2 regions of the Streptomyces sp. 3214.6 genome follow, and region 2 is predicted to be linked to the other one. Evidence: predicted binding sites of a transcription regulator. Region 2 holds the regulator's gene; the other holds the start of a gene.
What was found. The regulator HspR, encoded in region 2, represses chaperone genes until heat shock. The targets are predictions, from matches to a motif close to TTGAGNNNNNNNNNCTCAA.
Positions count from the first base shown of each region.

Region 1: the regulator HspR is predicted to act here: its motif matches at 7,758-7,776, upstream of lon (endopeptidase La).

Region 1 is NZ_LT670819.1:3,270,574-3,285,136, reverse strand. Features, by position in the region: gene B5557_RS14610 (multifunctional oxoglutarate decarboxylase/oxoglutarate dehydrogenase thiamine pyrophosphate-binding subunit/dihydrolipoyllysine-residue succinyltransferase subunit) at 1-1,784, opposite strand, end outside; gene B5557_RS14605 (sensor histidine kinase) at 2,088-3,203, opposite strand; gene B5557_RS14600 (response regulator transcription factor) at 3,200-3,940, opposite strand; gene B5557_RS14595 (spermidine synthase) at 4,063-4,761, opposite strand; gene B5557_RS14590 (rhomboid-like protein) at 5,002-5,787, shown strand; gene B5557_RS14585 (DUF5954 family protein) at 5,804-6,823, opposite strand; gene B5557_RS14580 (GNAT family N-acetyltransferase) at 6,955-7,620, opposite strand; gene lon (endopeptidase La) at 7,799-10,213, shown strand; gene B5557_RS14570 (MarR family winged helix-turn-helix transcriptional regulator) at 10,369-10,893, shown strand; gene B5557_RS14565 (hypothetical protein) at 10,987-11,778, opposite strand; gene B5557_RS14560 (sensor histidine kinase) at 12,147-14,563, shown strand, end outside.
Region 2 is NZ_LT670819.1:4,683,004-4,697,566, forward strand. Features, by position in the region: gene B5557_RS21065 (hypothetical protein) at 1-2,141, shown strand, start outside; gene B5557_RS21070 (hypothetical protein) at 2,182-2,811, shown strand; gene B5557_RS43775 (hypothetical protein) at 2,918-3,469, shown strand; gene B5557_RS21080 (hypothetical protein) at 3,466-4,539, shown strand; gene B5557_RS21085 (hypothetical protein) at 4,536-5,186, shown strand; gene B5557_RS21090 (WhiB family transcriptional regulator) at 5,320-6,861, shown strand; gene B5557_RS21095 (hypothetical protein) at 6,907-7,170, shown strand; gene B5557_RS21100 (Uma2 family endonuclease) at 7,207-7,866, opposite strand; gene B5557_RS21105 (ATP-binding protein) at 7,971-8,429, opposite strand; gene B5557_RS21110 (helix-turn-helix domain-containing protein) at 8,648-9,529, shown strand; gene B5557_RS21115 (DUF397 domain-containing protein) at 9,540-9,722, shown strand; gene B5557_RS21120 (hypothetical protein) at 9,709-10,257, opposite strand; gene B5557_RS21125 (hypothetical protein) at 10,310-12,967, shown strand; gene B5557_RS21130 (heat shock protein transcriptional repressor HspR) at 13,059-13,526, opposite strand; gene dnaJ (molecular chaperone DnaJ) at 13,532-14,563, opposite strand, start outside.

The DNA of each region.
Region 1 (14,563 bases), 1.4 Mb from region 2:
TTGCCGACGATGTTCGCCAGGACGTTCAGGCGGCCACGGTGGGCCATGCCGATGACGACCTCGTCGAGCCGCGACTCGGCCGCGCTGTCCAGCACCGCGTCCAGCAGCGGGATGACGGACTCGCCGCCCTCCAGCGAGAAGCGCTTCTGGCCGACGTACTTGGTCTGCAGGAACGTCTCGAAGGCTTCCGCGGCGTTCAGGCGGCGCAGGATGCGAAGCTGCTCCTCGCGCTCCGGCTTGGTGTGCGCGCGCTCGATGCGGTCCTGGATCCAGCGGCGCTGCTTCGGGTCCTGGATGTGCATGAACTCGACGCCGGTGGTGCGGCAGTACGAGTCGCGCAGCACGCCGAGGATGTCGCGCAGCTTCATCAGGGACTTGCCGGAGAAGCCGCCGACGGCGAACTCGCGCTCCAGGTCCCACAGGGTGAGGCCGTGCTCGGTGATGTCCAGGTCGGGGTGCTTGCGCTGGCGGTACTCCAGCGGGTCGGTGTCGGCCATGACGTGGCCACGGACCCGGTAGGAGTGGATCAGCTCGAAGACCCGGGCGGCCTTGGTGACGTCGTCGTCGTGGCTGGCGTCGATGTCCTTGAGCCAGCGGACCGGCTCGTAGGGGATGCGCAGCGCCTCGAAGATCTCGTCGAAGAAGCCGCTCTCGCCGAGGAGGAGGTTGGCGACGATCCGCAGGAACTCGCCGGAGGCGGCTCCCTGGATGACCCGGTGGTCGTAGGTCGACGTGAGCGTCATGACCTTCGAGATGCCGAGCTTGTTCAGGGTGTCCTGGGAGGTGCCCTGGAACTCCGCCGGGTAGTCCATGGAGCCGACGCCCATGATGACCGACTGACCGGGCATCAGACGCGGGACCGAGTGGACGGTGCCGAGGCCGCCGGGGTTGGTCAGGGAGACCGTGACGCCGGTGAAGTCGTCCATCGTCAGCTTGCCGTCGCGGGCGCGGCGGACGATGTCCTCGTAGGCCTGCCAGAACTCGAAGAAGTTCAGCGTCTCGGCCTTCTTGATGCCGGCGACGACGAGCTGGCGGTCGCCGTTGGGCTTCACCAGGTCGATGGCCAGGCCGAAGTTGACGTGCGGCGGCTTGACGAGGGTGGGCTTCCCGTCCTTCTCCGCGTAGTGCCAGTTCATCGACGGCATGGCCTTGATGGCCTGCACCATCGCGAAGCCGATCAGGTGCGTGAAGGAGATCTTCCCGCCCCGGGCGCGCTTGAGGTGGTTGTTGATGACGATGCGGTTGTCGAACAGCAGCTTCACCGGGACGGCGCGCACGGACGTGGCCGTGGGCAGCTCCAGCGAGGCGTTCATGTTCTTGGCGACCGCGGCGGCCGGGCCGCGCAGCGTCACGAACTCCGGGCCCGCAGGCGCCTCGGTCGCAGGTGCGGCCTTCGCGGCGGCGGCCGGCTTGGCCGCGGGGGCCGCCTTCGCCGGAGCGGGAGCCGGAGCGGCGGCCGCGGGCTTCGGGGCGGCGGCCGGGGCCGGCACGGGAGCGGCGGGGGCCGCCGCAGCCGGGGCGGCGGGCGCCGGGGGCGTGGAGGTGGTCGCTGCGGCCCCCGCGGCCGCAGTACCCGCCGGAGCCGAGGGCGCGGCCGCCCCCGGCTTGTAGTCGGCGAAGAAGTCCCACCAGGCACGGTCTACCGAATTCGGGTCCTGGAGGTACTGCTGATAGATCTCGTCGACGAGCCACTCGTTCGGTCCGAACGCGGCCGCGGGATTCTTGCCCGCTTGGTCTGCGTCGGTCGAGATGCTCGATGCGTTACTGGGGGACTGTGGCGACACGGCGGCAACCGCCCTCTTCCGCTTCACAAGGTGATGGACAGCGGGAATAAAGGCTACGCCCCCGAGAGGGGGAAGGTCAGGCCGGGCCGGTCCATCGTCGTGTAAGTCACATCGGAAAGTGTGTTTCGGGGGTGGAAATGGCGGGAAACAAGCGCGGTTGCGCGTCACAAGGGTGTGCTGATGCGGGTCGCGCACGCCGAGCGTGCGGGACCTGAGCCGACCTGCGACGGTCCGCTGCCTGATCACACGTGTCCGACTGGGGCGAACGCCGATGGATCTTGTGGCTCCGCTTCGAACTTTACGTCAACTTGGGGCGGAATACTCTCCCGGAAGAGTGACAAGAATCCGGCAACCCCGCTCGGATTCGGCCACTCCGATCCGGCCGCCGTGGAGATCGACCGCCCAGCGGGCGATCGCGAGCCCCAGTCCCGTACCGCCGTCGCTGCCCGGACCGTGCGGCCGGCGGACGGCTCCGCGGTTGAACCGCTCGAAGACACGGCGCCACTCGGAGCGCGGAATGCCGGGACCCTCGTCGAGGACCTCCAGCTCCAGCGACTCCGGCAGCGTGCCGCGCCGCGCCTTCACCGTCACCCGTCCGTGCGGCGGGCTGTGCTTGACCGCGTTGTCGATCAGGTTGGCGACGACCTGGTGGATGCGCTCCGGGTCGGCGTGCGCGGTCAGCTCCGGCGGGGTGACGTCCAGATGCAGATGGACGTCCGTGCGCGTGTGATTGCCGCCCGAGCCCATCGTGGCGCGCGCCGAGGCGACCATGTTGGCCTCCTTCAGCACCCCGGACAGGTACGGCCACACCTCGAAGCGCCGTTTGCGCAGCGGGACGACGCCGTTGTCGAGGCGGGACAGGTCCAGCAGGGTCTCCACCAGCCGCCCGAGCCGCTCCGTCTGCTTCAGGGCCGTGCGCATCGTCTCGGTGTCGGCCTCGGCGATGCCGTCGACCACGTTCTCCAGGACGGCGCGCAGGCCCGCGATGGGCGTGCGCAGCTCGTGCGAGACGTTCGCCACCAGCTCCTTGCGCTGACGGTCCTGCGCCTCCAGCTCGTCCGCCATGACGTTGATCGTCTGAGCCAGGTCGCCCAGCTCGTCACGGCGGTTCTCGCTGACCCGGCGGGTGTAGTCGCCGTGCGAGATCGACCGGGCCACCGTGTTCATCTCGTCCAGCGGCGCGGTGAGCGAATGCGCCACGAACTGCGTGATCAACAGTGTGGCGATCATCGAGAAGACCGTGATGAAGCGCAGCTCCGTCTTGGTGTGCACCGCGATCATCGACAGCCCGGTGGTGATCAGCACCGAGATGACGACCAGCGCACCCAGCTTCGTCTTGATCGAGAACGGGCGTACGCCGCCCCAGGGCCCCCCTGAGCCGGGAGCGGGGCTTCTCGGTCCGTCCGGCCCGGAACTCATGGCGTCGGGGTCTCCAACGCGTAGCCCACGCCGTGCACCGTGCGGATCCGCTCGGCGCCGATCTTCCGGCGCAGCGCCTTGATGTGGCTGTCGACCGTGCGGGTGCCGGAGGCGTCCGCCCAGTCCCAGACCTCGGCGAGGAGCTGCTCACGGGAGAGCACCGCGCGCGGGGTGTTCGCCAGGCACACCAGCAGGTCGAACTCGGTGGGCGTGAGGTGCACGTCCTCCGAGCGGACCCGCACCCGGCGCTGAGCGTGGTCGATCTCCAGCTCGCCGAGCCGCAGTATCCCGCTGCGGGGCGTGGTGGCCGCGATCGCGGCCCGCTCCACCCGGCGCAGCAGCACATGCACGCGTGCCGCCAGCTCCCGCATCGAGAACGGCTTGGTCATGTAGTCGTCGGCGCCCACGCCGAGCCCGACCAGCATGTCGGTCTCGTCGTCGCGCGCGGTGAGCATCATCACCGGCACCGGACGGGACGCCTGCACACGACGGCAGACCTCCAGACCGTCGAAGCCGGGCAGCATGATGTCGAGGATCAGCAGGTCCGGCTGCCAAGCCTCGGCGGTGTCGACGGCCGCGGGGCCGTCACCCGCCGTTTGCACGAGGAATCCCTCGGCGCGCAGGCGGGCCGCGATGGCGTCGACGATCGTCGGGTCGTCCTCGACCACCAGGACGCGCCGCTGCGCTCCCGGAGTCGCCGTCGTCGTGTTGTTGTGCGAGGTGTGTGTCTGCTCCATCGCCCGCCCCTGAGTGTGCTTTCCGGGACCAGTGGGGTGATCCCTTTTCTGCGCATGACTGCGGTTGACGCGTGATTGATCGGCGTCAGGCATGCAACGTACCCGGAGTCACCTCGCCTTTGCTATCCAGGTCGGACGGCGATGTGCACGACGTCCGGCACGCCTCGGGCAACCGGGATCTCTTCGGTACGCACCTGTTGGAACCCGGCATTCCCCATGGTTCCCTCGAATACCGGATCGGGTCGGGCCGACCACACCGCCAGTACTCCACCAGGTCTCAACACCCGGGCGCAGCTTGCGAGTCCGGCCGCGGAGTACAGGCTCTCGTTGCCCTCGGTGACCGTCCAGCCGGGCCCGTTGTCGATGTCGAGGCATACCGCGTCGAACGTGTCGCATGTCTCATTGACGTAATCGAGCAGATCCGTCTCGACGATCTTCGTCCGGGGATCGGCGATCGCCGGCCCGGAGACTGCGGCCAGCGGGCCGTCGAGATGCCAGTCGATGACGGCGCGTTCGCGCTCCACGACCGTGACGCCGCCCCAGCGGGGATCGGCGGCGGCGTGCGCGAGGGAGAAGCCGACGCCCAGGCCGCCGAGGAGCAGTCCGGGCGCGGGACTGCCGTCGGGGCGGGGGTCCAGGGCGGCCAGCGCGGCGTCGACCAGCAGTCGCTCCGAGCGGCCGTCCGATGTGTCCATCAGAAAGCAGCCGTTGGCGATGATTTGGAGCAACTCCCCATGCCTGCGCAGGACCACCTCACCGTAGGGGCCTTCGCGACGGTCCAGGACTTCGGGTGCGTCGGGGATGTCGTACGGGGTGGGCATCGGTCCATCGTTGCATTTTCCTGTCGGTTTGTTGAGGGAATGGTGAGCGTGACGGGTGAGGTTGACGTACGGATGTGCGGAACAGGATCTGAGCGGGTTCGGCGGCCGGGCTGGGAGCGGATGAGAAACAGCCGAGAGAAGTCTCAGATGTTGCTGTGAATCGGCCCGGGCGTGGTGTCGGTCACAGACAGCGGGCGGGGGCGCCGCGAAGGGTGGGGTGAAACGGAAGGAGCGCGTCAGGTGGACAGCACGGCACAGGTCACGAGCCCGCCCCTGCCCGACGTCTCCGGGCTGCTGGACGGCATCCCGGGCCAGCGCGTTCCCCACGCCGTCGAGCCGCCGCCCGAGGCGAGCCCCGACCCCAGTCCCAGCCCCAGTCCCAATCCCAGTCCCGGCCCTCGCCCCGCCTTCCGGGTCCCCGTCCCCTTCACCCTCGCCTACGCCGCCGTCCTCGCCGTCACCTCGTTCTTCGCCGCGCACGCCGACCCCGCCCTGGTGAACGCCCTGCAGCAGGGCTCCAGCACCGACGTGGCGCACCTGTGGCAGACGCCGGTGCTGGTGCTGGTGGCCAGCGCGCTGTGGGTGGCGGGCGGCTTCGCCTCGCCGTTCACGCTCGGCTTCCTGGTCGTGCTCAGCGCCTTGGAACGGCGGATGGGCGGCGTACGGACGGCCGTCGTCTTCCTGCTCGGGCATGTCCTGGCCACCCTCGCCACCGAGGTCCCCGTGGGTCTGGCCGTGCTCGCGGGCCGACTGCCCCACAGCTCGCTGCACCGCTTCGACTACGGCATCAGCTTCGGCGTCGCCACGAGCGTCGGCGCCTTGGCGGGCCTGCTCAGGCCCTGGCTGCGCTGGCCCCTGCTCGCCACGTTCGGCGGGATGCTCCTTCAGGACCTGCTCGCCTTTACCGACCCGATGACGAACTGGGGCCACCTGATCGCGCTGGCGATAGGGGTGGGGACCTGGCCGTGGGTGCGACGGTGGGCCGCTCGAACCCCCCTGCCCGCGACGCCCGCACGAACCGCGTAGACCGCCCGCCCCGTGGTCAGTCGTCGTACTTGACCGTGCCGTCCTCGTGCAGGGTCGGGTGGAGTTTCATGGGGCCGTACTCGTCGGCGTCCGACGGGCGGGGCGGCTCGGGGCCGTCCGGGCCCAGGCGGATCATTCGTTCGACGCGGCAGATCCGGAACAGACGGCCCTCCACGCGCGCCTCGTCGGCACGGCCGGCCGCCCGGAAGGCCTCCGCGGCCCGCCCGTACAGGGCCTTCTTGCGCTCGTCGAAGCGGTAGAGCATCGCCCACACGCGGGCCATCCCCTCGTACAGCGTGCGGCGCGCCTCGTGCGGGGTCGCCGACAGGGAGCCGCACGGGGTCCAGCCCGCGTCGTCGCGTTCGGCGACCGAGAAGCCGACGGGCAGCCTGACCACGTCCGGGTGTGTCCTGGCCGCCCGCTCCGAGTCCGCCCGCACCTCGGCGGGGAAGTGGGCGCCCGTGTACGTGAAGTCGCGCAGGCCCAGCCGCAGCGCGCCCGCCATCGGCCCCTCGTCCCGGTCGGGGTCCAGGACGTAGCCCACGTCCGGCGAGGGACAGGCGCCCTGGTCCTCCCAGGAAAGGGCCGCGGATTCGGGGTCGGTGGGCCGGGGCGGCTCCACGCCGTCGTCGCCGGTCCGGGCGAACTCGTCGCCGCGCACCACCCGGTAGCGCACACCCAGGGCCTCCACCTCGTCGGCCGGCGCCCGTTCCAGCAGGGCCACGGCCGCCAGCAGTTCGCGTCGGACGGCCGGATCGTCGGTGCCGTCCTTCGCCTTGAACCACAGGTGTGAGTTCAGGCCGTCCCGGGCCTGCTGGGGCATGCTGTCCACCACCGGTTTCAGCAGGCGCCAGCCCGGCTCCGCGGCGGCCGGGTCCTGCACGGCGATGCCGAAGACGGGCCCGCGCAGCGCGATGTGCGGATAACGCCGGGAGGCCTCGACCGCGTCGGCCTCCGTCACCCAGGCGACGGGGTCGTCACGGCGCACGAGCTCCGCGTGGAGGGCGTCGAGACGTCGCTTCCAGTCATCGGTCATAAGCGCATTGTGGTCGGCGCGAAGGGGCGCTTCGGGGTGAATGCCTGAAGTGGACGGGGTACGGGGCGGGGGCGTAAGGGGCGTGCCCGGTCGTGCGCGCCCGAAGGGTGCGCCCCCGCGACCGCCGGACGTCACCCCCGTGTGTCCCCCCTGTCGCCGGTGAACTTCCCGCTGGTCAACAGCGACTCGACGCGCCACCCCAGCGACTCGTACAGCGCCCGCCCCTCCGGTGTCGCGCCCAGCACGCCGGTCCGAGCGCCCTGCTCGACCGCCGCGCGCTGGAGCGTCCGCATGACCAGGGCGCCGAGGCCCCGGCGGCGGTGCGCGGGGAACGTCTCGATCTGGTCGACGACCGCCGTCGCGCCGGTCGGGGCGATCTGCCCGCGCGCGGCCAGCGAACCGTCCGGGGCGGCGATCATGGTCCGGGTCACCCCGCCGATCGACCAGGTGCGCTGCCGGTAGCCGTCGGGGACCGGGCCGGGCGGGACGTCCGCGAGCGCGGCCGTCATCAGGAAGCCGGGCTCGGGGTCGACCCACCACCCCGGCCCCAGCCAGCCCCCGACCATCGCCGGGTCCGTGAACGCCTTCAGCCACACCCCGGCGCCGGTCACCGCCCCCGCCACCTTCCGGACGTCCGCCTCCTCGACGGCGTCGTTCATCGCGCCGAAGACATGCCGGGTGACGTGATGGGTCCCCGTCCCCACGTCGATCGTGCAGCCCCACGGCTCGTCCACCGGCGGCGCGGCGCCCCGCGACGCCACCCAGCCGTCCACCCAGGCCCGCACGATCCGCTCCACAACGACCTCCCGTAAGGGCTGCTCTATGCCTTCATCTATTACGGGTGACGATAGGCGCGCCGCTCCCCGCGCCGACAGGCGTGATCGCCCACAGCGAACGGGCGGGATCCCGGGGAACATTCGCAGCGGCCCGCGCATTGAGTCGGCATAGCTCAACTTGACTGCCTAAGGGGAGATCATGGCTTCGACGTCCGCACCGCTCACCCTGCCCGTGCTGCCCCTCGATGACGAGGTCGTGCTCCCCGGCATGGTGGTTCCGCTGGACCTCAACGACACCGACGTGCGCGCCGCCGTGGAGGCCGCCCAGGCCGCCGCCCGTTCAACACCCGGCAAGCCTCAGGTACTCCTGGTGCCGCGCATCGAGGGGACCTACGCGAGCACGGGTGTGCTCGGCACGATCGAGCAGGTCGGCCGGCTGGCCGACGGCGACCCGGGCGCGCTGATCCGGGGTCGCGGGCGGGTGCGGATCGGCGCCGGCACCACCGGACCGGGCGCCGCCCTGTGGGTCGAGGGGACCCGGGTCGACCAGAGCGTCCCCGACCCGCTGCCCGGCCACGTCGCCGACCTCGTCAAGGAGTACAAGGCGCTCGCCACCGCCTGGCTGCGCAAGCGCGGCGCCTGGCAGGTCGTCGACCGCGTCCAGGCCATCGACGACGTCTCCGCGCTCGCCGACAACTCCGGCTACTCGCCGTTCCTGACCACCGAACAGAAGGTGGAGCTCCTGGAGACCGCCGACCCGGTGGCCCGTCTGAAGCTCGCCACCTCCCAACTGCGCGACCACCTCGCCGAGCAGGACGTCGCCGAGACCATCGCCAAGGACGTCCAGGAGGGCGTCGACAAGCAGCAGCGCGAGTTCCTGCTGCGCCGTCAGCTCGAAGCGGTCCGCAAGGAACTGCGCGAGCTCAACGGCGAGCAGGAGGGCGAGGAGTCCGACGACTACCGCGCCCGCGTCGAGGCCGCCGACCTGCCCGAGAAGGTCCGCGAGGCCGCCCTCAAGGAGGTCGACAAGCTGGAGCGCTCCAGCGACCAGTCGCCCGAGGGCTCATGGATCCGCACCTGGCTGGACACGGTCCTCGAACTCCCGTGGAACGAGCGGACCGAGGACCGGTACGACATCCAGGGCGCCCAGGCGGTCCTGGACGCCGAGCACGCCGGCCTTCAGGACGTGAAGGAGCGGATCACCGAATACCTGGCGGTGCGTAAGCGGCGCGGCGAGCGCGGCCTCGGCGTGGTCGGCGGCCGCCGCGGCGGCGCCGTGCTCGCGCTCGTAGGCCCGCCGGGCGTCGGAAAGACCAGTTTGGGCGAGAGTGTCGCGCACGCCATGGGCCGCAAGTTCGTCCGCGTCGCCCTCGGCGGCGTCCGCGACGAGGCCGAGATCCGCGGCCACCGCCGTACGTACGTCGGCGCGCTGCCCGGCCGGATCGTGCGGGCGATCAAGGAGGCCGGGTCGATGAACCCGGTGGTGCTCCTCGACGAGATCGACAAGGTCGGCTCCGACTTCCGGGGCGACCCGGCGGCCGCCCTGCTGGAGGTCCTGGACCCGGCGCAGAACCACACCTTCCGCGACCACTACCTGGAGGTCGAGCTCGACCTGTCCGACGTGGTCTTCCTCGCCACCGCCAACGTGCTCGAAGCCATCCCGGAGGCCCTGCTCGACCGCATGGAGCTGGTCCGCCTCGACGGCTACACCGAGGACGAGAAGGTCGTCATCGCCCGCGACCACCTGCTCCCGCGCCAGCTGGAGCGGGCGGGCCTGGACAAGGACGAGGTCACGCTCGACGAGAGCGCGCTGCGCAAGCTCGCCGGCGAGTACACCCGCGAGGCGGGCGTGCGCACCCTGGAGCGGTCCATCGCCCGACTGCTGCGCAAGGTCGCGGCCCAGCACGAACTGGGCGAGCGGAAGCTGCCGTTCACCGTCACCGACGAGGAACTGCGCGCTCTGATCGGCCGGCCGCACCACGTGCCCGAGTCCGCCCAGGACCCGGCCGAGCGCCGGACCGCCGTGCCCGGCGTCGCCACCGGCCTCGCGGTCACCGGCGCGGGCGGCGACGTCCTGTACGTCGAGGCCTCGCTGGCCGACCCGGAGACGGGTGCGGCGGGCCTGACCCTGACCGGTCAGCTCGGCGACGTGATGAAGGAGTCGGCGCAGATCGCACTCAGCTTCCTGCGCAGCCACGGGGCCGAGCTGGAGCTGCCGGTCGGTGACCTGAAGGACCGCGGCGTGCACATCCACTTCCCGGCGGGCGCGGTCCCGAAGGACGGCCCGAGCGCCGGCGTCACCATGACGACGGCCCTCGCGTCCCTGCTGTCCGGCCGGCTCGTGCGCACCGACGTGGCGATGACCGGTGAGGTCTCCCTGACCGGCCGGGTCCTGCCCATCGGCGGCGTGAAGCAGAAGCTGCTGGCCGCGCACCGGGCCGGGGTCACCACCGTGATCATCCCCAAGCGCAACGAGCCCGACCTGGACGACGTCCCCGCGGAGGTGCTGGACAAGCTCGACGTCCACGCCGTCACGGACGTCCGCCAGGTCCTGGAGCTGGCGCTCGCGCCCGCCACGAACGGCGCGACGCCGGAGGTTCCCGTGGCGGCGTGACGGACGCCGCGGGAAGGGCGAGGCCCGGGTTCCGTGAGGGAGACCCGGGCCTTCGCCATGCCTGAAGCGGCCTGGGAACCGCCCCTGGCCTGTGCCTGCGAAATACTTAAGAGCTGCACCGAAGGCAGCGACCGGCGAACATCAGGGGTGCTGACGTGCACGAGGACCACGACGACCGCGAGGGCCACGACGACCGCGAGGACCGCGAGGAGACGGGCGGCGACGCGTCGTCGCGCGGCGTGGAGCGGGACGACCGCGAGTTCCTGTCCCTGGAGCGGGAGCTCACGGTGCTGCTGCGCCGCGCCCGCGCCAACCAGGGCGAGATGGCCCGCGAGGTCCACCCGGACCTGGAGTCCGCCGCCTACGGCCTCCTCGTCCGGCTGGAGGAGTGCGGCCGCCAGCGTGCCACGGAACTCGCCGCCTACATCGGCGTCGGCAAGGCCACCATGTCCCGCCAACTGCGTGCCCTGGAGCAGCTCGGCCTGATCGCCCGCGAACCCGACCCTGCGGACGGCCGCGCCTGGCTGGTCGACCTCACCGAGGAGGGCCGCACCCGGGTGCGGCGGGTCCGCGACGCCCGCCGCGAGCGGTACGTCAGCCACTTCTCCGACTGGGACCGCAGAGAGGTCGGCGAGCTGGCCCGCCTGCTGCACCAGCTGAACCGGGGCATGGAGAAGTGAACCGGCGCATGGAGAAGTGAACCGGGGCATGGAGAAGTGAACCGGCGGCCGTAACCGCCTCACGGGAACTCCCACGCCTCAGCTTTCCCCGCCTCACAGCTCCACGCGCACCACCGTCGCGTCGTCGTGCGTCTTCGCCCCGCCCAGGAAGGCCCGCCCGGCGCCGTCGTCCGCCCGCTCCAGCTCCCGGACCCGTTCCACCAGCGCCCCCGCCCCCTCCTTGCCGAGGAGGGCGAACAGGGCCGGCCAGTCGCCCTCGCGGAAGAGCTCCGTCCAGCGGGTGGCCCCGTCCGACAGCGCGGCCAGGGCGTGCACCTCGGCGCGCGGCACGGTCATGGCCACCGCGCGGGCGGCCACCGCGGGATCGGCCGCGGCCGTGAAGAACCCGCCCTCCTTGTTGCGCAGCGTGCCGTCGACGACCTCGGCGCTGCTCAGCAGCGCGCGCGGCAGCCGCGCCAGCCGGTCGTCCTGGACGGCGGTCACCGTGCCGCCCGGGGACGCCAGCAGCAGCGTCGCGTCGCACAGGACCAGGCACTCGACCGTCTCCGGCGACCAGCGCGCCAGGGCCACTGTGGCCTGTGGGGTGCGTGGGTGAGAAAGGTCACAGGTTTCGGAATGGGCCCCAGCGGTACGCGCGATGGCGAGGGCGAGCGCCTCGGCCAGCGGAACATCCGGGAGTGAAACGGTCAGTTCGGTCAGCGCGCCGCCCAATCGCGCGGTGAACCAGGGGACCGAATGCAGACAGCCCGCGCCGTCCCGCGGCGGCGTCACTCCGTCCAGGAGGACGAGCGAACCGCCCTGTCCGGAGGCGGAAAGTCCGATACCCGCGAAGTCCTCGTTGGGGCGGGCCCGATCGCCGGCCTCCGACACAAGTTCCGTACGCATTCAGCCAGTCTGCACGACCCCTTCACAGCCTTCGCAAAAGGCTGGCATCGGGTGCCGAACAGTCGTACCGCCGCAGGTCAGACGCCTGCTTTGGGTAGGAATGAAGCACTCCGGGAAGGCGTGGCGGCGAATACTGTCAAAGCCCGCCGCCCACGTCCAACCGGCCTGCCGGGCAAGGCCGCTGCACACGCCAGAGGAACTTGCCCGCCAACTCCCCTCCGATGTTCACTCCTTCGGGTGGCGGGGCAACCGATGTGCGACCCCTGCCCACCGGCACTGGGAGGGTCGGGAATCGTACCGGACGTACGCACCAGTTGACGGAGCGACACATCCGGCCCATGGAGCACGAGTCAGGAATGCGAGCACCGGTGCAGAAGACGCGGCCTCGGCGTACAGGCAGGCAGACGGCCTCCGAGGGGGGCGCGGAGCGCACCCCCGTCGGCAAGGGCCGCCCCACCCACGTACGCAACCGGCTGATCGTCGCGGTGGCCGTGGTGGCCGCCGCCGTCGCCGGGGCCGGCGCCCCCTCGATCCTCGCCGCCTCCGGGCAGCTGAAGGACTCCCAGGACCTGGTCACCCTCGCCGAACAGACCCAGGACGCCCTCGCCCTCGCCCAGTCCCTGGCGGACGAACGCGACGAGGTCACCGCCTACGTCGCGGCCGGCCGCGCCAAGTCAAAGGCGCCCTCCACGCAGGGCAGCGCCCGCGTGGACCGGCAGACGAGCGAACTGACCACCGAGACGGACGTCTCCGAAGCGCTGCGCAAGGCCCTCGCCGCCGTCCCCGCCGTACGGCAGTCGGCCCTCACCGGCAAGAGCACGGCGCTCCAGGCGCACCAGGCGTACTCCGAGGCCGTCGCCGCGCTCCACGTCCTCGTCGACCGGCTGGCCGAGCAGATGCCGCCGCGCGCCGGCTCCGGCGCATACGCCCTCGCCGAGCTCGACACGGCCGTCCAGCAGGCCTCCGCGGCCCGGGGACTGCTGCTCGCGGCGCTCAACGTGCCGACGACCACCGAGACCGACTACGACCCCGTCACCGGCCGGACGACCACCGAGAAGGTCTCCACCGAAGCCGACACCAAGCAGCGCGACGCCCTCACCGCCGCCGCGCAGCAGGCCCGGCTGCGCTCCGACGCGGCCCTCGCCGACTTCCGGGAGGGCGCGCCGCCGGAGGCGGTGTCCTCCTACGACTCCACCGTCACCGGCGGCGACGTCGACACGGCCGAGGCCTACCTCGCCTCCCTCACCGACCAGCCGACGCTGAGCGGTCACGAACTCGACACCGGCGTCAAGAAGCTGGACGCCGCGCTCTCGGCCCGCGTCGACCTGATGCGCGGCGTCGAGTCCTCCCTGTACAACCACCGCACCGAGGACCTCGCCCAGCTCCGGGACGACGACGTCACCGACCTGGAGCTGCGCGTCACCCTCCTCGGGGCCCTGATGCTGCTGGCGATCGTCATCGCCACGGGCCTGGCCCGCAGCCTCACCCGCCCGCTGTCCGTGCTGCGCCGGGGATCGGCGCGGCTGGCCGAGGCCGAGAACCCGGCGGCCGAGGAACCGGTCCGGTTCACCGGCCGCAACGACGAGTTCGCCCAGGTCGTCCGCTCCGTCAACGCGCTGCACGAGCACGCCGTGGCCGTGCACGAGCGCGTCACCACCCTGGAGTCCGACCGCAAGCACCTCGTCGGCCAGCGCCAGCGGATGGCCGACGCCCGCGAGGAACTGCGCGCCGAACTCGCCGACTCCGCGGCCAAGCTGGACGGCCTGCGCGACAGCATCAGTGGCACCTTCGTCAACCTCGCCCTGCGCACCCTCGGCCTCGTGGAGCGCCAACTCGCGGTCATCGAGGGCCTGGAGGAGCGCGAACAGGACCCGGACCGCCTGGCCACCCTCTTCAAGCTCGACCACTTCGCCACGGTCATGCGCCGCCACAGCGAGAACCTGCTGGTCCTGGCCGGCACGGAACACGTCCAGCAGCACGCGGGCGCGATCCCGCTGGTGGACGTGGTCCGCGCGGCGGTCAGCGAGATCGAGCGCTACGAGCGGGTCCGTATCTCGGCGCTGCCCCCGCACGCCCACGTGGCGGGTTTTGCCGCCGACGACCTCTCCCATCTGCTTGCCGAACTCATGGAGAACGCCACCTCGTTCTCCCCGCCCGACCTGCCCGTCGAGGTCTCCGGCTGGCTCCTGGAGAACGGCGAGGTCATGCTCTCCGTCCAGGACGAGGGCATCGGGATCACGGCCGACCGCCTGGAGCGGCTCAACGCCCGCCTCGCCGAGTTCGACCCGGAGACGCCGTACGACCAGGAGGGCGAGGACGGCCTCGGCCTCGGCCTGTACGTGGTGGCCCGGCTCGCCCACCGGCACGGGGTGCGGGTGCGGTTGCGCGAGCAGAAGCAGGGCGGGGTGGCGGCGGTCGTCGTCCTGCCCGCCCCGCTCCTCGCCACCGCCCCCACCGCCGCGATCCCGTCGACGGCCCCGGCCGCCGCGACCGCCCAGGCGCTCACCCTGCCCGGCGCGGACGCGGAGGCCAACTCCAATGTCCTGCCCGGCCGTTCGAAGCAGCCGGATCCCCTGGTCGCCCTGGCGGAACAGGCGGTACGCAGGTCGCAGGCCCCGGTCGACACCCCGGCCGAGACGACGATGGAACTGCTCCTGCCATCCCCGCGGGACGCGACGGCGGGGGAGCGGACCACCGCCACCCCCGAACCCGCCACCCCCGAACCCGGAGCCCCCGAACCCGGAGCCCCCGAACCAGGGGCCGCCGAACCCGCGGTCGTCGACGG
Region 2 (14,563 bases):
CCCTGGCCGCGCCGAGTTCGGCGTACGCGGACTTCTCCTGCAACTTCACCGGCGACGAGAGCTACCACATGGACTCGCCGGGCAGTAACGGCGAGGGCATCATGCCCGCTGTCGTGCAGTGGGAGGACGGCGGCGGCTCCAAGAACCTCGGCGACGAGAAGGGCACGGTCAAGGGCGCCTTCAAGGTGGAGAAGGGCGAGGCCCAGCGCTACACCCTGTATGAGTTGAACGGCATGCGAGGCCTGAACTGGTCCATGACCTTCAAGGGCAGGGGCAACGCCGCCGAGAAGAACGGCACGTGGGGCAGCGGAGCCGATTCCTGCAAGGTCATGGCCTACGTCAACAACGGGATCGCGGACGCCGTCTTCTACGGCACCAAGGTGCTCACCCGGTTCTCCATCTCCATCAAGGAGATGGCCTCCAACCCGAGCCCCTTCTCGGGCCTCTACACCGGCCGCGACAACGTGGTGACGACCCTCCGTGACAACGTCCTGAAGCCCGCCCTCACGGTCATGATCCTGCTGGTCGGCCTCTGGGTGTTCACCAAGTGGCGGAAGGGGGACATGCGTGAGGTGTGGGCGGGAGTCTCCTGGACCGCTCTGACCGTGATCGCGGTGATGGCCTTCCTCACCGGCAACAACTACGACAGGGTCGTACAGAGTTCGGACGAATGGATCGCCAGCGCCAACTCCGCACTCAGCTCGACCGTACTCGCGGGCGTCTCGGGCAAGATGCAGAGCCCCTGCGATCTGCCCAACAACGGCAAAGGCCTGCCCGGAGAGGTAGGTCTCCGGTTGTCGAGCTGCGCCATGTACGACACCCTCGCCTTCCGCCCCTGGGCCATGGGCCAGTTCGGCGATGTGGGCGCGAACTGCGTCTTCAGGAAAGACAGCAACGGAAAGGTCTCCGGCACGGACGGGACCTGCACTTTCAGCAGTGACACCAAATACGACTGCTACTGGGGCGAGAAAGGCACGCCCCGCTGCGGGGACCTCCGCGTGCGCCAAGCGGTCGCCCAGTCCTGGACCAACGTCGATGACCAACGCGGGGACGACAAGCCGAACGGAGACAAGTTCGGGGATTGGGAAACCATCCGTATCGAGATCGCCGGCGGCGAGGATGTACCGGACAAGAAGCTCTACCCGGTCGCCTTCAACGACTGGGCCGGCAAGAACGCCACCGACCGGGTGGGCATCGCCTTCTACTCCCTCGTGGCCGCCTTCATCGTCGGCGTGATGGTCCTCGCGCTCAGCGCGCTCACCCTCCTGTGGCACGCAGTCACACTGATCCTGATCATGCTGTTGCCGCTGGTCGCCACGCTCGGCATCCACCCCTCCCAGCAGAAGCTGCTGAAGAGCTGGCTGGAGACGTTCATCCACAGCTTCGTGCTGCGCGCCGGCTTCGGCGTGATCCTGACCGTCCTGCTCGTCCTCTACCAGATGATCCTGCCCGCGCAGATCGCCCTCGGCACCCAGCTGCTCATGCTGCTGCTGGTCACCGTCGCCGTCGTGATGATGCTGAAGAAGCTCCTCGCCGGGAACTTCACCCCGCAGGTCGCGGGCGGCGAGGACACCCTCGGCATCCGGGACGGCGCGAACGCCACCTTCGACAAGGCCGCCGCCATGGCCCCGGGCCTCGCCATCGGCTCGGCCCGCGCCAGCGGCCGCGTCGCGAGCACCACCGCCAAGGGCACGGGCCGCGCGGCCGGCAGCACGCTGCGCGGCGGCGCCTGGGCGGTGGACAAGTTCGCCAACAAGGGCCGGGGCCGCGCCGCACTGCAGAAGCGAGGCTGGCTCGGCCAGTCCAAGCAGGAGCAGCGGCAGACCGCGTACCGGTCGGCGGAGGGGGCACGCGAGGCCCAGGAGGCGAGGAACCGCCCGCCGGAGGAGCAGGAGGCCCAGTCGCCTCCCACCCCCAGGCGCGGCCGCCGGGTCAGCGACTCGGGTGCCAAGCAGGCCCCGCAGCAGTCCACGCCGCCGACCGAGTCCCGCCCGGCTCCCGCGCCGCAGTCGCAGCCGTCGGCGCCACGCCCCCGGCCCGCACCGGCCGAGGCACCGCCGGCGCCGCGGCAGCAGACGCCCCCCGTGGCCCCGGCGCCCCCGCCGCCCCGGGACCCGCGTGGCCCCAGCGGCCGCGTCTGACCCCGCCCCCTGCCCGTAAGCAGCATCAGAGGAGCCACCCATGCCCGTCCTGACCGCCGACCGCACCCCCGACCAGTTGGTCGCGGAACTGGAGCGGCTCGTCGAGGTGGACTGGCCCACGGTGTGGGCGGGGGTGCCGGACGACGAGGAGAAGCGCTCGCACTGGTGCGCGGGGTTCGGCTGGCGACCGCTGTGGTTCGAGGCGGGCCAGTGGGTCCGTACGGCCCAGGGCGCCCGCCTCCACCTCGCCTCGGTGGCTCCCGCCCGCCCGGTGACCCGCGTCGAGCACGCCCTGTGGTCGGTCCGGGCGGGCGCGGCGGCGGAGAACGAGTCCCTGATGGCGCTCGCCGCCGCCAAGTGGCCTGCGTACGTCACCGCCGTCCAGGCGGTGCTGAGCGTGCCCACCTGGTCCGGTGACTGGGACACGGCAGGCTTCCCCGACTCCCCGGGACGCGGGTACTGGCGGGACGCGGAGTGGCGAGGGGTCCACCGCGACCCCTACCGGCTGGCGGTGTGGTCCTTCCGTACGCCGGGAGCACCGCTGTTCGTGCTCAAGGCGAACCTGGCGGCGGGTACGGCGGCGGGTTGGGGCCCGGGCAGTGCGACGATCTCCCTCGCCTGCCACGGGCCGGCCGACGCCGAGGACGACGGCCCCGGCTGGCTGTTGTGACGACTGTGCCGACCACCGAGACGAGAGACTGATCATGGGCCTCACTTCTGGACCTCAGGACCGCACCCCGCAGGAGCTGGTCACCGAGCTACGCGGACTGGCCGACGTGGACTGGCCGACCGTATGGTCCGGCCCGCCCTACCCGGGTAAGGGCCTGGACATGTGGTGCGCGCAGTTCAACTGGGTGCCGACCAGTTTTGAGCGAGTGCTCCAGGTGCGTACCGACAGCGGCGGCACGTTCACCCTCAACAACCTCGCCGGCAGTTGGGCCCCGGTGACCCACGTCAGCCACTGGGTTTGGGGCGCCGGGGCCGAGACGGCTGACGACAACCCTGCAGTACTGGCAGCAGCGGCACGTACGTGGCCGGTGTACCTGGCTGCTGCCTGCGCTGTGCTGGGGGAACCGACTTGGGAAGGTGCCTGGGATGCCGATGACTTCCCCGAGAACCTCGGCAGTCACGATGTCGGATCACGCGACTTCCGACTCACGCACAAGGATCCACATCGGCTCGCCTACTGGCTGGGGACGGAGAGCACCAGCCCGATGATCGTCATGGAGATCAGCCTGGCCGCGGGCACCGCACAGGACCTCTTTGACGGGGCCGCAAATCTGTCCCTGAAGTTCTATCCGCACCCTGTTGAGATCGGAGACCTGTGAGCGCTCCCCTGATACCCCAGGAGGTCGAGAACCTCGCGATCCAACTCGCCAACGAAGAGGCCGGGCGGGCCGCGGAGGCGAGATCACGGGAAGGCGCGACCGCCATAGTCCTCCGCCTCAAAACGGAGGCGGCCGCCGCAGGCATGCCCGTCAAGGAATACATCGACGCCCTGACCAGGGACCCGGAGGGAGTCACCCCTCCGGAAGGCACCAGCCCCACCAGCGCCTTCTGGTCGCACGGCACCAATCACCCGAAAGCCCCGGCGAACTGGAAGGGCGACCACGTCCTCGACAACCGGTACGTCGCCGAGGCCTGGGCACGCATCGAGAATGACCGCGACGCGGGTTCGGCGCGAACCCTCGAAACGACGGAGGGCGGCCGCCGACTGAACGAGATGTACCTCTTCGAGGACGCGGTACGCCAGGCTCTCGGTGGCGACGAGAAGGGCTTCACATACGAGTGGGCCCGCGACTGCTGGGGCAGCATCTCCCAGACCTACGCCGAGGCCTCCCAAGGCCCTGTCGTCGTGTTCGCCGAGACCGCCCACACCCGCTCGATCCTGTACAACCGCGAGCTCCCGACCCTCCAGACCAACCCGAACGTCGGCCTCGACAACATCCACTTCGCCTACGCGGCGCCCCTGGACTGGCCGACGGAGGCACGGGCCGAGATCGGCACCAACACGGTACGCGCTCAGGTGCAGGTCGACGACCCCACCCTCCCTCACTACGTCGACCCGGCCGCGTACCCCACGCAGGACCCCATCGCGCGTAAGGCAGCCGTGGCCGCCGAATGCGCGTCGGTGACAGCCGAACGCACCGAACGAGCTGCGGAGAAAGCCGGCACCGCCTCCAGCGCGACAGAGCCGAAGGCCCCGGAAGCCGAGACACCCGCAGTGGAAGCCCCGGCACAGCCCGAGAAGCCGACGGCCGCCGTGCCTGTGTGGCAGATGGGCTTCAAACCCACCCCCGTCAAGCTCGAAGCAGATTCCTCTGGCCCCTCCGTCGAGTCGGTGGCCCCGCCCGAGCCCTCTCTCGGAAAACAAGCCACAGGCACGGGGTTGGGATGAACACGAGAGGCAAGACCGCGCGGCGAGACACGCCCCCGCCGCCCAAGAACCTGGCCCAGACACTCCGCCGTCTCCTCCACCAGGACGAAAACGACCCCTGGGCGGTCAAGCTCCTTCCGCGGATCGTCTTCGGCCTCGCCGCCGCCTACACCCTCTTCGCCATAGCCTCCGAGAGCGGCTCCGGCTTCGTCACGGTCTGCGCCCTGATCCTCGTCGGCGCGGTGGTCTGGCTGCTCCGCCGCCGCACACAGCTCCTCCTGGGCCTCGGCTCGACCATCCTCTCCGCCGCGTTCACCGGCTACTTCTCCGCGGTGGGGGACTCCGTCCGCGCGTCCACCAGTGCGACCGTCACCGGCCAGGCCGCCTTCGGCTACTGGGCCCTCGCCGGCATGGCCCTCCTCGGCGCGTGGATGGTGAAGGATCACCCGGGCCGACGCGGCGTCACCGTGCTCCTCGCGGATGTGATCCTCGTCATCGCATCCGTCGTCGGGATGTTCCTGCCAGAAGCAGGCGTACCGGTCGGTTTCCTCGCCGTGATCGCGGTCCTGGCGCTGCGCGGAAGCACCGCGAAAGCGGTTGTGGCCCGTTCCCGCCGGGCACTCGGCCGCCTGCGGCCGCACAAAGCCACTGACCCGACGGACAGTTGAGGCTCGTGTGAACTTTTCGTCTCGTCACTGTGCCAGATCGGCACATGCTTTGCAGATGCGTTGCACCTGGTTGACGGGTCGTTCTAGAGTCCCCTCCGATCACGGATCACCACGGGGGACAACACACATGCGTATGGCCAGCCATACGGTGCTGCACGCGCGCCCAGCGCGCGGGCCGGTACGAGGGTCGACGGCGGGTGCCCACATACCCGACGCCGCCCTGCCCTGCCAGCGCCGACCGGACGTCTTCCAGCACCCGCTGCTGGAGGCGTCGACGGACATCCCGGACGCCTCACCCGACACCTCACCCGAACAGCGCCACCAGCACCTGGTCCTGCTCCGCACCGCCCGTGACCTGTGCGCTTCCTGCCCGCTGTGGGCGGAATGCCTCCAGGACGCCGTCGCCCACGCCGAGCCCTACGGCTACGCGGCCGCGACCACGCTGGAAGACCGCCGCTGGATCCGCCGCGCCCTCGCCATCGGCGACACGAACGGCAATTTGCCCACCCACCCGACGGACGGCCCCGCCTCCGCAACCGGCACCGGCACGAGCTCCGGTTCCGGTTCCGGCGACACCTCCCGCCGACTGCTCCGGCTGCGCTCCCGCACCACCGACGCGGCCGCCCGGCACGCCGCCGAGCGAGGCCTGCCCGAACTGGAGCAGGTCCTCGACGCGTTCGACGCCCGTCAGGATCAACTAGCCTCCTATCAGAGGCAGTTGCCCGCGATACCGAGGCAGTTGCACGAGCACACCGCCGCACAGTCACCCCACAGCGACAGACATCCCCACCCGCACGCACACCCGGAAAGCAGGAGCGAGGACATGGCAGCGGCCGAGTCCGGGCAGCGGATCGCCTTCTCGTACGAGGATCCCGCCCAGGCCGTACGACAGGCTCTGCTGGCCCCCCTGGTCCGCTCTGCCCTGCCCACGCTCGACAGCCTCGAGCAGCTGCTCACGATGCTGGCGAGCGTGCCCGGCGGCGACATCGCCTCGGAGCTGCCGGACAACCTCCGCGCCGTACGCAAGGCGGTGGAGGCACTGGCCCCGCCCCCCGAGGACGCAGGCCGGCGCTCCTCCGGTCCCACCGCACCCAGCACCTCCACCGCCCCCGCCACCGGCAGCCCCCTCCGCGCCCTGACGGGCTCGGTCTCCGTCGAACTCGCCACCACCGACCCGGTGGCGGCCCTGCGCCGCGACTTCCTGGAACCGCTGCTGCGCGAACTGGCCTCCTCCCTCGCCAACATCGAGAAGGTGGCGACCATGCTGGCCGCGACCTCGGACGGCGACGAGGTCCGCCTGGAGCCGATCCGCGCCGCGCTCCAGGGCATCCGGGCACGCCTCCCGCACCCGACTACCCCTTCCGGGGGAACGACCGCAGGCACCGCCCGCCAGTCCACCCCCCTCCCGGCTCACGCGGCCGCCCCCAGCATCCGGGCCGCCGTGGAAACAGCCGTGTCCACGTTTCCCGGCCCTTTCTCCGCCCGCGACGTCCTGCGCGCACTCCCGCCCGGCATCTACGGCGACCCGTCGAAAACGATCAGTAACGTCCTGTCCGCGCTGGTCAAGTCGGGCCGCCTGCAACGCCTCGCCCGCGGCACGTACGCTCGCACCGTGGACGTCGCCATGGACGTCACCGCGGACGTCCCCGATCAGGACGAGGCGAAGAGCGCCTGAGCCGGACCCGAGCCGGACCCGAGCGAGAAGGAACCGAGACCCCCGATGACCGAACCGACGCCGCCACCTCCGCCTCCCGCCACGGCGGACGCCCAGGTGCACGTCTTCTCCCCCAACGCCGGCCTGATCGACGGCGTCCCGGTCACCGCCCCGCCCTACGGCGACATCCAGGACGTGGTCCTGTCGATCCTCCAGCAGCGAGCCCAACAACTCGGAGCCCCCACCCCGGCCACGATCACCGACAACCGCTACGGCGGCGCGATCCGCCTCCTGATCCACCCGGACGGCACGACGGAACAACTGGGCTGAGCGGCTTCGGCTTCCGCCTGGACTTCCGCTTCGGATTCAGCCCCTCTTGGGCCCGGTGATCGCCTCACCGATGACGAAGCCCTTCGCGGGGCCCTCGGGGATGCTGACGTCCGTCCCGTAGGGCACGCGATGAATGTCCTCCCAGTCGGCCTTGTCGGGGCAGGGCCCGGTGAACAGGGTGACGGCACCCTGGTCGTCGTAGTCATCGATGAGGACGTATACGGGGATGCCGGCGCGAGCGTACTCGCGGCGCTTCTTCACACGGTCACGCTCAAGGCTGCGTGTGCCAGGGGAGGCGACTTCGAAGACGACTCGCACTCCGGCGGCGGTGAGGCCGAGGCCGTCGTCCGTCACGTAACGCTCAGGGTCCCTGGCGACGACGAACAGATCGGGGACCCATGCGGAGCCCTCGTGGATAACGTTCGTGTCGTTCCGGGTGGCGAAATCGCCACCCTTCAGAAACTCTCCCAGCGCCTCGTCGAGCAGGAAGATGATCTGGCTGTGTGAGTAGCGGCCGGTGGGCGACACCTCGATGGCTCCCTCGATGATCTCAGCGCGGTAGCCCTCGGGGAGTTCCATGGCCTTCCATGCCTGCCAGACGACCTCGTCCAGGTCGGATCCGTTCTCCGGCAGGGACACAGGCTCGATCATGGTGTCAGGCATCGTCTCGGGCCTCTCGTGCGCAAGAGCGGTCATGGCGGCATCACCTCCTCAAGTGTGGGCTTGGCGTCCCTTGGGGCACAAGCGACGCGATCACGGTAGGTACTGCAATAGGACCGACCAGGGGAAATAGACCCTGTTCACCCGTTCGAGCGACGAAGAAACGATCTACCGCTCCCGCCCAACTCGAACCACACCCCCTTCGCATACCGCCCAGCCCGCTCATCGGCGACACCCCACACATCCGCCATCTCCTCGACGAGCGCGAGCCCTCTCCCCCAACAGGCGACGGCCCCGGCGGCGGGGTACGTGACGACGGGCGGGTCAGGACTCTCGTCGAACACGCTGACCCGCAGACCGCCCGGCGAGAGCCGGATACGGAGCATGGCGGTGCCCTTGGTGTGCAGGTGCACGTTCGTGACGAGCTCCGAGGTGCACAGGGCCGCCGGCATGACGAGGGACTCCCGGTCATGAGTGAAGAGAACGGCGCGGACGAAGTCCCGGCACACGCGGGGCGAGGTGACGTCGGCGGGGGCGAACAGGCTGTATTCCCAGGTGAGTTGAGCTGGGCGGTGGGCGGCACGACGGGCGGGGTTCATGGCGGGCGGCTCCTTTACATGCCCGGCGATGGCGTCGCCCACAGGGTGTGGGTGCTCTGTCGGCTTATGGGCAGCAGACATTGGATGGTTTCAGTGCGTGACTGATTCCACACCCAAGGTAGTGACACGGGTTTACAATTTTCAAGCTAGTCACTCAGATCAGTGGACGAACTCACCCGATCCGGAGAGACTTTGGGCGACCGGACGAGGAGTAACCCGTGGGACTGCGCACCACCATCACCGAGCGCCAGCGACGACTCGGCTACGAACTCAAACAACTGCGCGAACGAGCGGGATTGAGTGCTGGTGAGGCCGCCGAGCGGATCGGTATGGGCCGGGCCCAACTGAGCCAGATCGAGACGGCGAAGACGACGATCCTCACGGAGCGACTCCGCGAGTTGTGTCACCTCTACGCATGCAAAGATGAGACCTATATCGATGCGCTGGTCGCCATGTCCGAGGCCACCGGCAAGGGCTGGTGGACAGCCCACAAGAAGCCCATGGAGCAAGGGCCGCTGAACATGGCGGAACTGGAAGCTGGTGCCGTGGCCCTACGGGTACACCAACACCTGCTCATCCCCGGCCTGTTCCAGACAGAGGACTACGCACGAGCCATCTTCGCCACCCCCGGCCTGGGCTTCGAACGCGTCGAGGAGGCTCTGGAGTTCCGTATGGAACGACAGCAGGTACTCACCGGCGACGACCCGCCCGCCGTGCACGCCGTGGTCCACGAGTCCGCCCTGCACATGCGATTCGGTGGCACCGAGGTGCTGCGTGGTCAGCTGCTCCGTCTCATCGAGCTGGCCCGGCTGCCCCACATCACCGTGCAGATCTACCCGTTCACCTCGCGGGCCCATCCCGCCCTCTCCAGCAACTTCGTACACGTCATCCCCGCCGTCGCCGAACTGGGCACCGTGGTGCTCGAACAATTCGGCAGCTTCCAGTACCTGGGCGACCGCGACAGCCTGACCCAGTACGGGACACTTTTCGAGAGCCTCACCCAGTACGCCCTGGCCCCCGTCAACGTATCGTTGGCCCCGGAAGCACACTCCATGAAGGACTCGCTGGCCCTCATCCAGCATCTGCTCTACACCCTTTGAGGAGGCCCCGGTGCCTGAACAACTCACCTGGCAGAAGTCGTCGTTCAGTGGCGGCCCCCAGGGCGAGTGCCTCTACCTCGCCCCCACCCCCGACGGAACGATCCGCCTCCGCGAGAGCGACACCCCGGACGTCATCCTGTCCACCACCCAGGAGACCCTCGCAGGCCTCCTGCACCACCTCAGGGGGCGCTGACCTCGTCGATGTCCGCGAGGACTGCGCGAGCCTGCCTGATGTTCATCTCGAGAATGTCACGCTCGAACTTGCGCGGCTCGCGCCGATAGCGGGCCTTGCCTACTTCGGAGGTGAAGGCGCTTGCCGGAACGGCATCCTCCCCCGGCGGAATGAACTTGGGAATCTCTTCGAACGCCGCAACGGCATAAGCCACCGCATCACGCAATTGGTAATGCTCGGACTCAGGTGTGTTGAGGAGCTTCACTCCGGCTGATTCGGAGATCCGGAAGGCGATTTCAGCGAACTCTCCCGGGTCGATGATCTGTGACGGCTCCGAGCCGCCGAACGCGGGAGGAGGAGGCGGAATCTCCTCAGCCATGCGGAAGGTGAAACGGCGAGTCGTGCCGCACTGCCTGCAAGCACCCTCGTACACCGCCACGATGTCGTCGCCGTGCTGTTCCAGACGATGCTGGCGCTCGAAGTCACCAGATCCGCACTCGCAAGGATGCAGATCCATGTAGAGGTGTGCTTCAAAGGCTGAGCGCGCTGTCAACATGGCATGATCCTACGGGCCGTTGATGAGCATGTAGACGGAAGGTACGGGGGACGTGCTGCTACCGGAGTCCGAAGAGGCCACTGCCGCACTGCTGCGCGACCGGCAGGCAACGCTGGTCGCGGCGGCGGAACACAATCTGGAGGCCGTGGCGTTCGTCGTCCTGGGAGAGCGGTTCGGCTCGTGCACGAAAATACCGCGCACGAAGGACGAACGGGAGCACTTCCTTCTGGAGGACACCCAGGGCGGCTCGGCCAAAATCTGCGTGGATGCCATTCCTATGGAGATGGGCACCATCGCCTACACGGTGACGAACACGACGTCGGGCTACTACATCGTGCAGCTATCCGACCGTCTGCCGAGCGAACACCTGTCCCGCGTCCTCGCCCACGAGGTGGGTGAACTCGTCGCCGTACGCGACCGCTCCAGCCAAGGGCTGGCACCTGTGCGCGAGAACTTCCTGAACCAAGGGGCCGAAATCGGTGACCGCGCCGAATTGTCGAGCCAGGACCACGGACGCATAGGCGAACTCAACTGGCTCGCCACCCGAGCATCCGACGTGGAACTTCCCGAGCAGCAACGGGCCGAGGCACGTTCCGAACTCTCAGCAATGCTCGACCGATGCGGTATGAGGCCCGTAGCCGCCTTGGCGGAGGCGGACACCTACAACGCCGAATCCAAGGCAGCTCGTGCAAGACACCTTGCGTCCAAGGACTTCCTCTCCGTCGATGCCGAACGCCTGGTCGACGCCCTCGCCCACCCCATAGAACAACTCCCCCCGGCCGACGCCACCGCCCTCCAGGCATCCCGCGACGCAGCCGTCCGTGCCCAACGGCAGGTCGAGGCGTTCATCGGCCGGCGGGAAGTCACCATGCCCCTCCCCGGCTACGACCAGAACGGCCTCCCCCTCCCCCGCGACCAGTTGGCACCCGCCGCCGCGCAGTGGGCGGAGTACCGCGCCCAGGTCAGTCAGCGCACCGTGCAGTCGCTGGCGGGGCAGCTCGCGGCCGGGCAGTTCCCGTTGCGCCAAGTAGTCATCGGCGGCGGAGCGAGCCTCACCGGACGCAGCCCGGACGCGCTGCTGATCGACGGCGTCGGCCGGTGGCACCTGGACCCCGGGGACGGCATCGTGCAATCCGCGGACCAGGACCGGGATCTCGCCCAGTGGATGGGCGTCGACCCGTACGCGGCGGTCGAGGATCCCCGGCACCGTATCTCCATCCACGCCGTCCGCGTCTGGGAGGACCAACTCGCCACCCAGGGCGACCTGGTGAACGGCCACGCCCGGCTGCGGCTTGGCCGGAACGGCGAACTCCTGGCCGAGGTGCGCCCGTTGGGCGAGGATGGCAAGGAGAGCCCAGCCCCCCTCTGGGTGGCCTGCGACGGCACCCCCAGCATCGCCACCGGTCTGACCCCGGAGGTCGTACCGGGCATGCCGCGCGGCGACTTCGCCGTGGAGAGCCGCGCCGAAGCCGTACGGCTGATCGGCGACCGGCTCCGGGAGCTGGAGGGGCAGGGGACGGCCGGTGCGGGTGAGTTGCGCGCCTGGCTGACGCAGGCCGAGCGGGGCGGCGCGGACACCCGTACCGTGCTCGACGCCCTGAACGCCTCCCCAGCACTCAAGGACGCCCTTATATCCGGCCTGGAGCCCGACGCCGCCACCCGCATGGGCAACTGCTTCACCGCCCTCGACTCGACCCGGAAATGGGAGTCCGCACGTGAGGCGGCGCCGGGGCGGGCGCTGCTGGGCGACGAGGTCGCCGAGAGCCGCTTCGACGCCCACGCCGCCAAGGAGTGGATCGTCGTGGGTTCCGGCGGAACCGCCGTCGCCAACGCGGAGATCATCCTGATCCAGAACCGCGAGGCCCACGTCACGATCATCGGCTCGAAGCCGCCGCCGGCGCTCCAGCACCAGGTCCAGTTCCCGGCGATGCAGGAGAAGTACGGCCACGGCGAGAACGGCGAGAAGCGGCTGTCCTTCGTCGAGGCCCGCGTCGGAGCGATCGAGACCTACCAGGACGAGCAGGGCGTCACCCGCTTCCAGGTCCCCTACGTCGACCAGGACACCAAGGAGCGGCACATGGCCCGCGGCGACGGCTACGTCACCAGCCTCGGCCGCACCAACCCGCTCCCGCCCGCCCTCCAGGACCTCGCGAACGCGGTGCGCGACCGGGGCGGCGAGATCTCCGGGGACCTGCTGTTCGACAGGGACGACCAGTACATCGGCTACGGCCTCACCTTCGCCGTGGACGGCCACGAACACCGCGTCGACGTGGACGGCGCGGCCTCCTGGCAGCTCCCGCGCGAGGTGTTCGCCCCGGAGACGGGAATCCAGGGCGAGCTGAACCGGATGGGCGTGCGCGGTCTGCCGTCCGAGACCGGCAACGCGGCCCCCGGCTTCTCCCCGATCGCCCGCCAGAGCGCCCTGCGCGCCCGCGCCGTCGCGGCGGCAGCAGCCGGCGACGAGACCGCCGTACGACGAACACCGACCGTCCCGGAACGCTGGCGTCGCCCGGAACCGAGCCAGAACCAGACCCGAGGCCAAGTCCAAGAGGCGGCCCCCACCCCCTCCGTCCCCGGCTCCCACCTCTGGCAGCTGGGCATGCCCCAAGGCGCTACGACCCGACCGTCCGCCCCCGCCCGGCAACCGCAGCAACAGCCGCCCGGCCACGAACCCCCGACCCCGACCCCGACCGTCGGCATGGGCGACTGACCGGCCGTGAACAACAGCGAAGGGGCCCGGAGTCGAAACTCCGGGCCCCTTCCCATATACACCTCAGCCGGTACACCTCAGTCGGTGCGCATCAGTCCGACGACTGCTGCCGCTTAGGCCTCCACACCACCAACGCGCTGGTCTGCTGTACCTCCTGGTACGGCACCAGGTCCCGTCGGTACGACGCGTGCACCGCCGCCTCGCGCTGCTGCATCGCCGCGGCCGCGCCGTCCAGCGCGGCCTCCATCTCGGCCACCCGGGACTGCAGGGCGGCCACCTGGTTCTCCAGTTCGATGATCCGCTTGATGCCGGCCAGGTTGATGCCCTCGTCCTGGGACAGTGCCTGCACCGTGCGGAGCAGTTCGATGTCACGGGCCGAGTAGCGTCGGCCCCGACCGGCGGTGCGGTCAGGGGAGACGAGGCCCAGACGGTCGTACTGGCGCAGCGTCTGCGGGTGCAGGCCGGAGAGCTGGGCCGCCACCGAGATGACGTAGACCGGGGTCTCCTCGGTCAGTTCATACGGCCCACGAAAACTGTCACTGCGTCGACGGCCGTCCATCACTCTCAGGCTCCCTTCGCGGCCTCGAACAGCTCCTCCCGCGGGTCCTCGCCCGCGGTCGCCTCGCGATACGCCTCCAGCGCGTCACGAGCCTTCCCCGACAGGTCCTTCGGGACACTCACCTCCACGGTGACCAACAGGTCGCCGCGGGTGCCGTCCTTGCGGACCGCGCCCTTGCCCCGCGCCCGCATGGTGCGGCCGTTGGGCGTGCCGGGCGGCAGTTTCAGGGTCAGGGACGGTCCACCGAGCGTCGGCACCTTGACCTCGCCGCCGAGGGCCGCCTCCGTGAACGTCACCGGCACGGTCACCGTCAGGTTGTCGTCCTTGCGGCCGAACACCGGGTGGGGGTCGACGTGTACGACGACGTAGAGGTCGCCGGACGGGCCGCCCCGCTCGCCGGGTGCGCCCTTGCCACGCAGGCGGATGCGCTGCCCGTCCGTGACCCCGGCCGGGATGCGGACCTGCATGGTCCTGGAGGACTTGGCGCGCCCGCTGCCCTTGCAGTCCAGGCAGGGGTGCTCGGCGATCAGGCCGCGGCCCTTGCAGTCGGGGCAGGGGTCCGTGAGGGAGAAGCCGCCGCCGGAACCCCGCGCGACCTGGCCGGTGCCGACACACGTCGGGCACACGCGCGGCGTGCCGTTCTTGTCACCCGTGCCGGAGCACGCCTTGCAGGGGGCCTGCGAGGACATGCGCAGCGGGACCGTCGCACCCTCGATGGCTTCCGTGAAGGTGAGGGTGACCTCGGTGTCGATGTCCTGGCCGCGCCGGGGCTGGGTACGGGTCGTGCCCGGGCCGCCGCGGTTGAACAGGCCACCGAAGACGTCCCCGATGCCGCCGCCGAAGCCGCCGGAGGCCCCGCCGGTCTGGGCGCCGCCTCCGAAGAGGTCGCCCAGGTCGAAGTTGAAGGAGCCGCCGCCCGCTCCGGGGCCCGGACGGAAGCCGCCGTTGCCGAAGAGGGCGCGTGCCTCGTCGTACTCCTTGCGCTTCTTGGGGTCACCGAGGATGTCGTTCGCCTCGGAGATCTCCTTGAAGCGCTC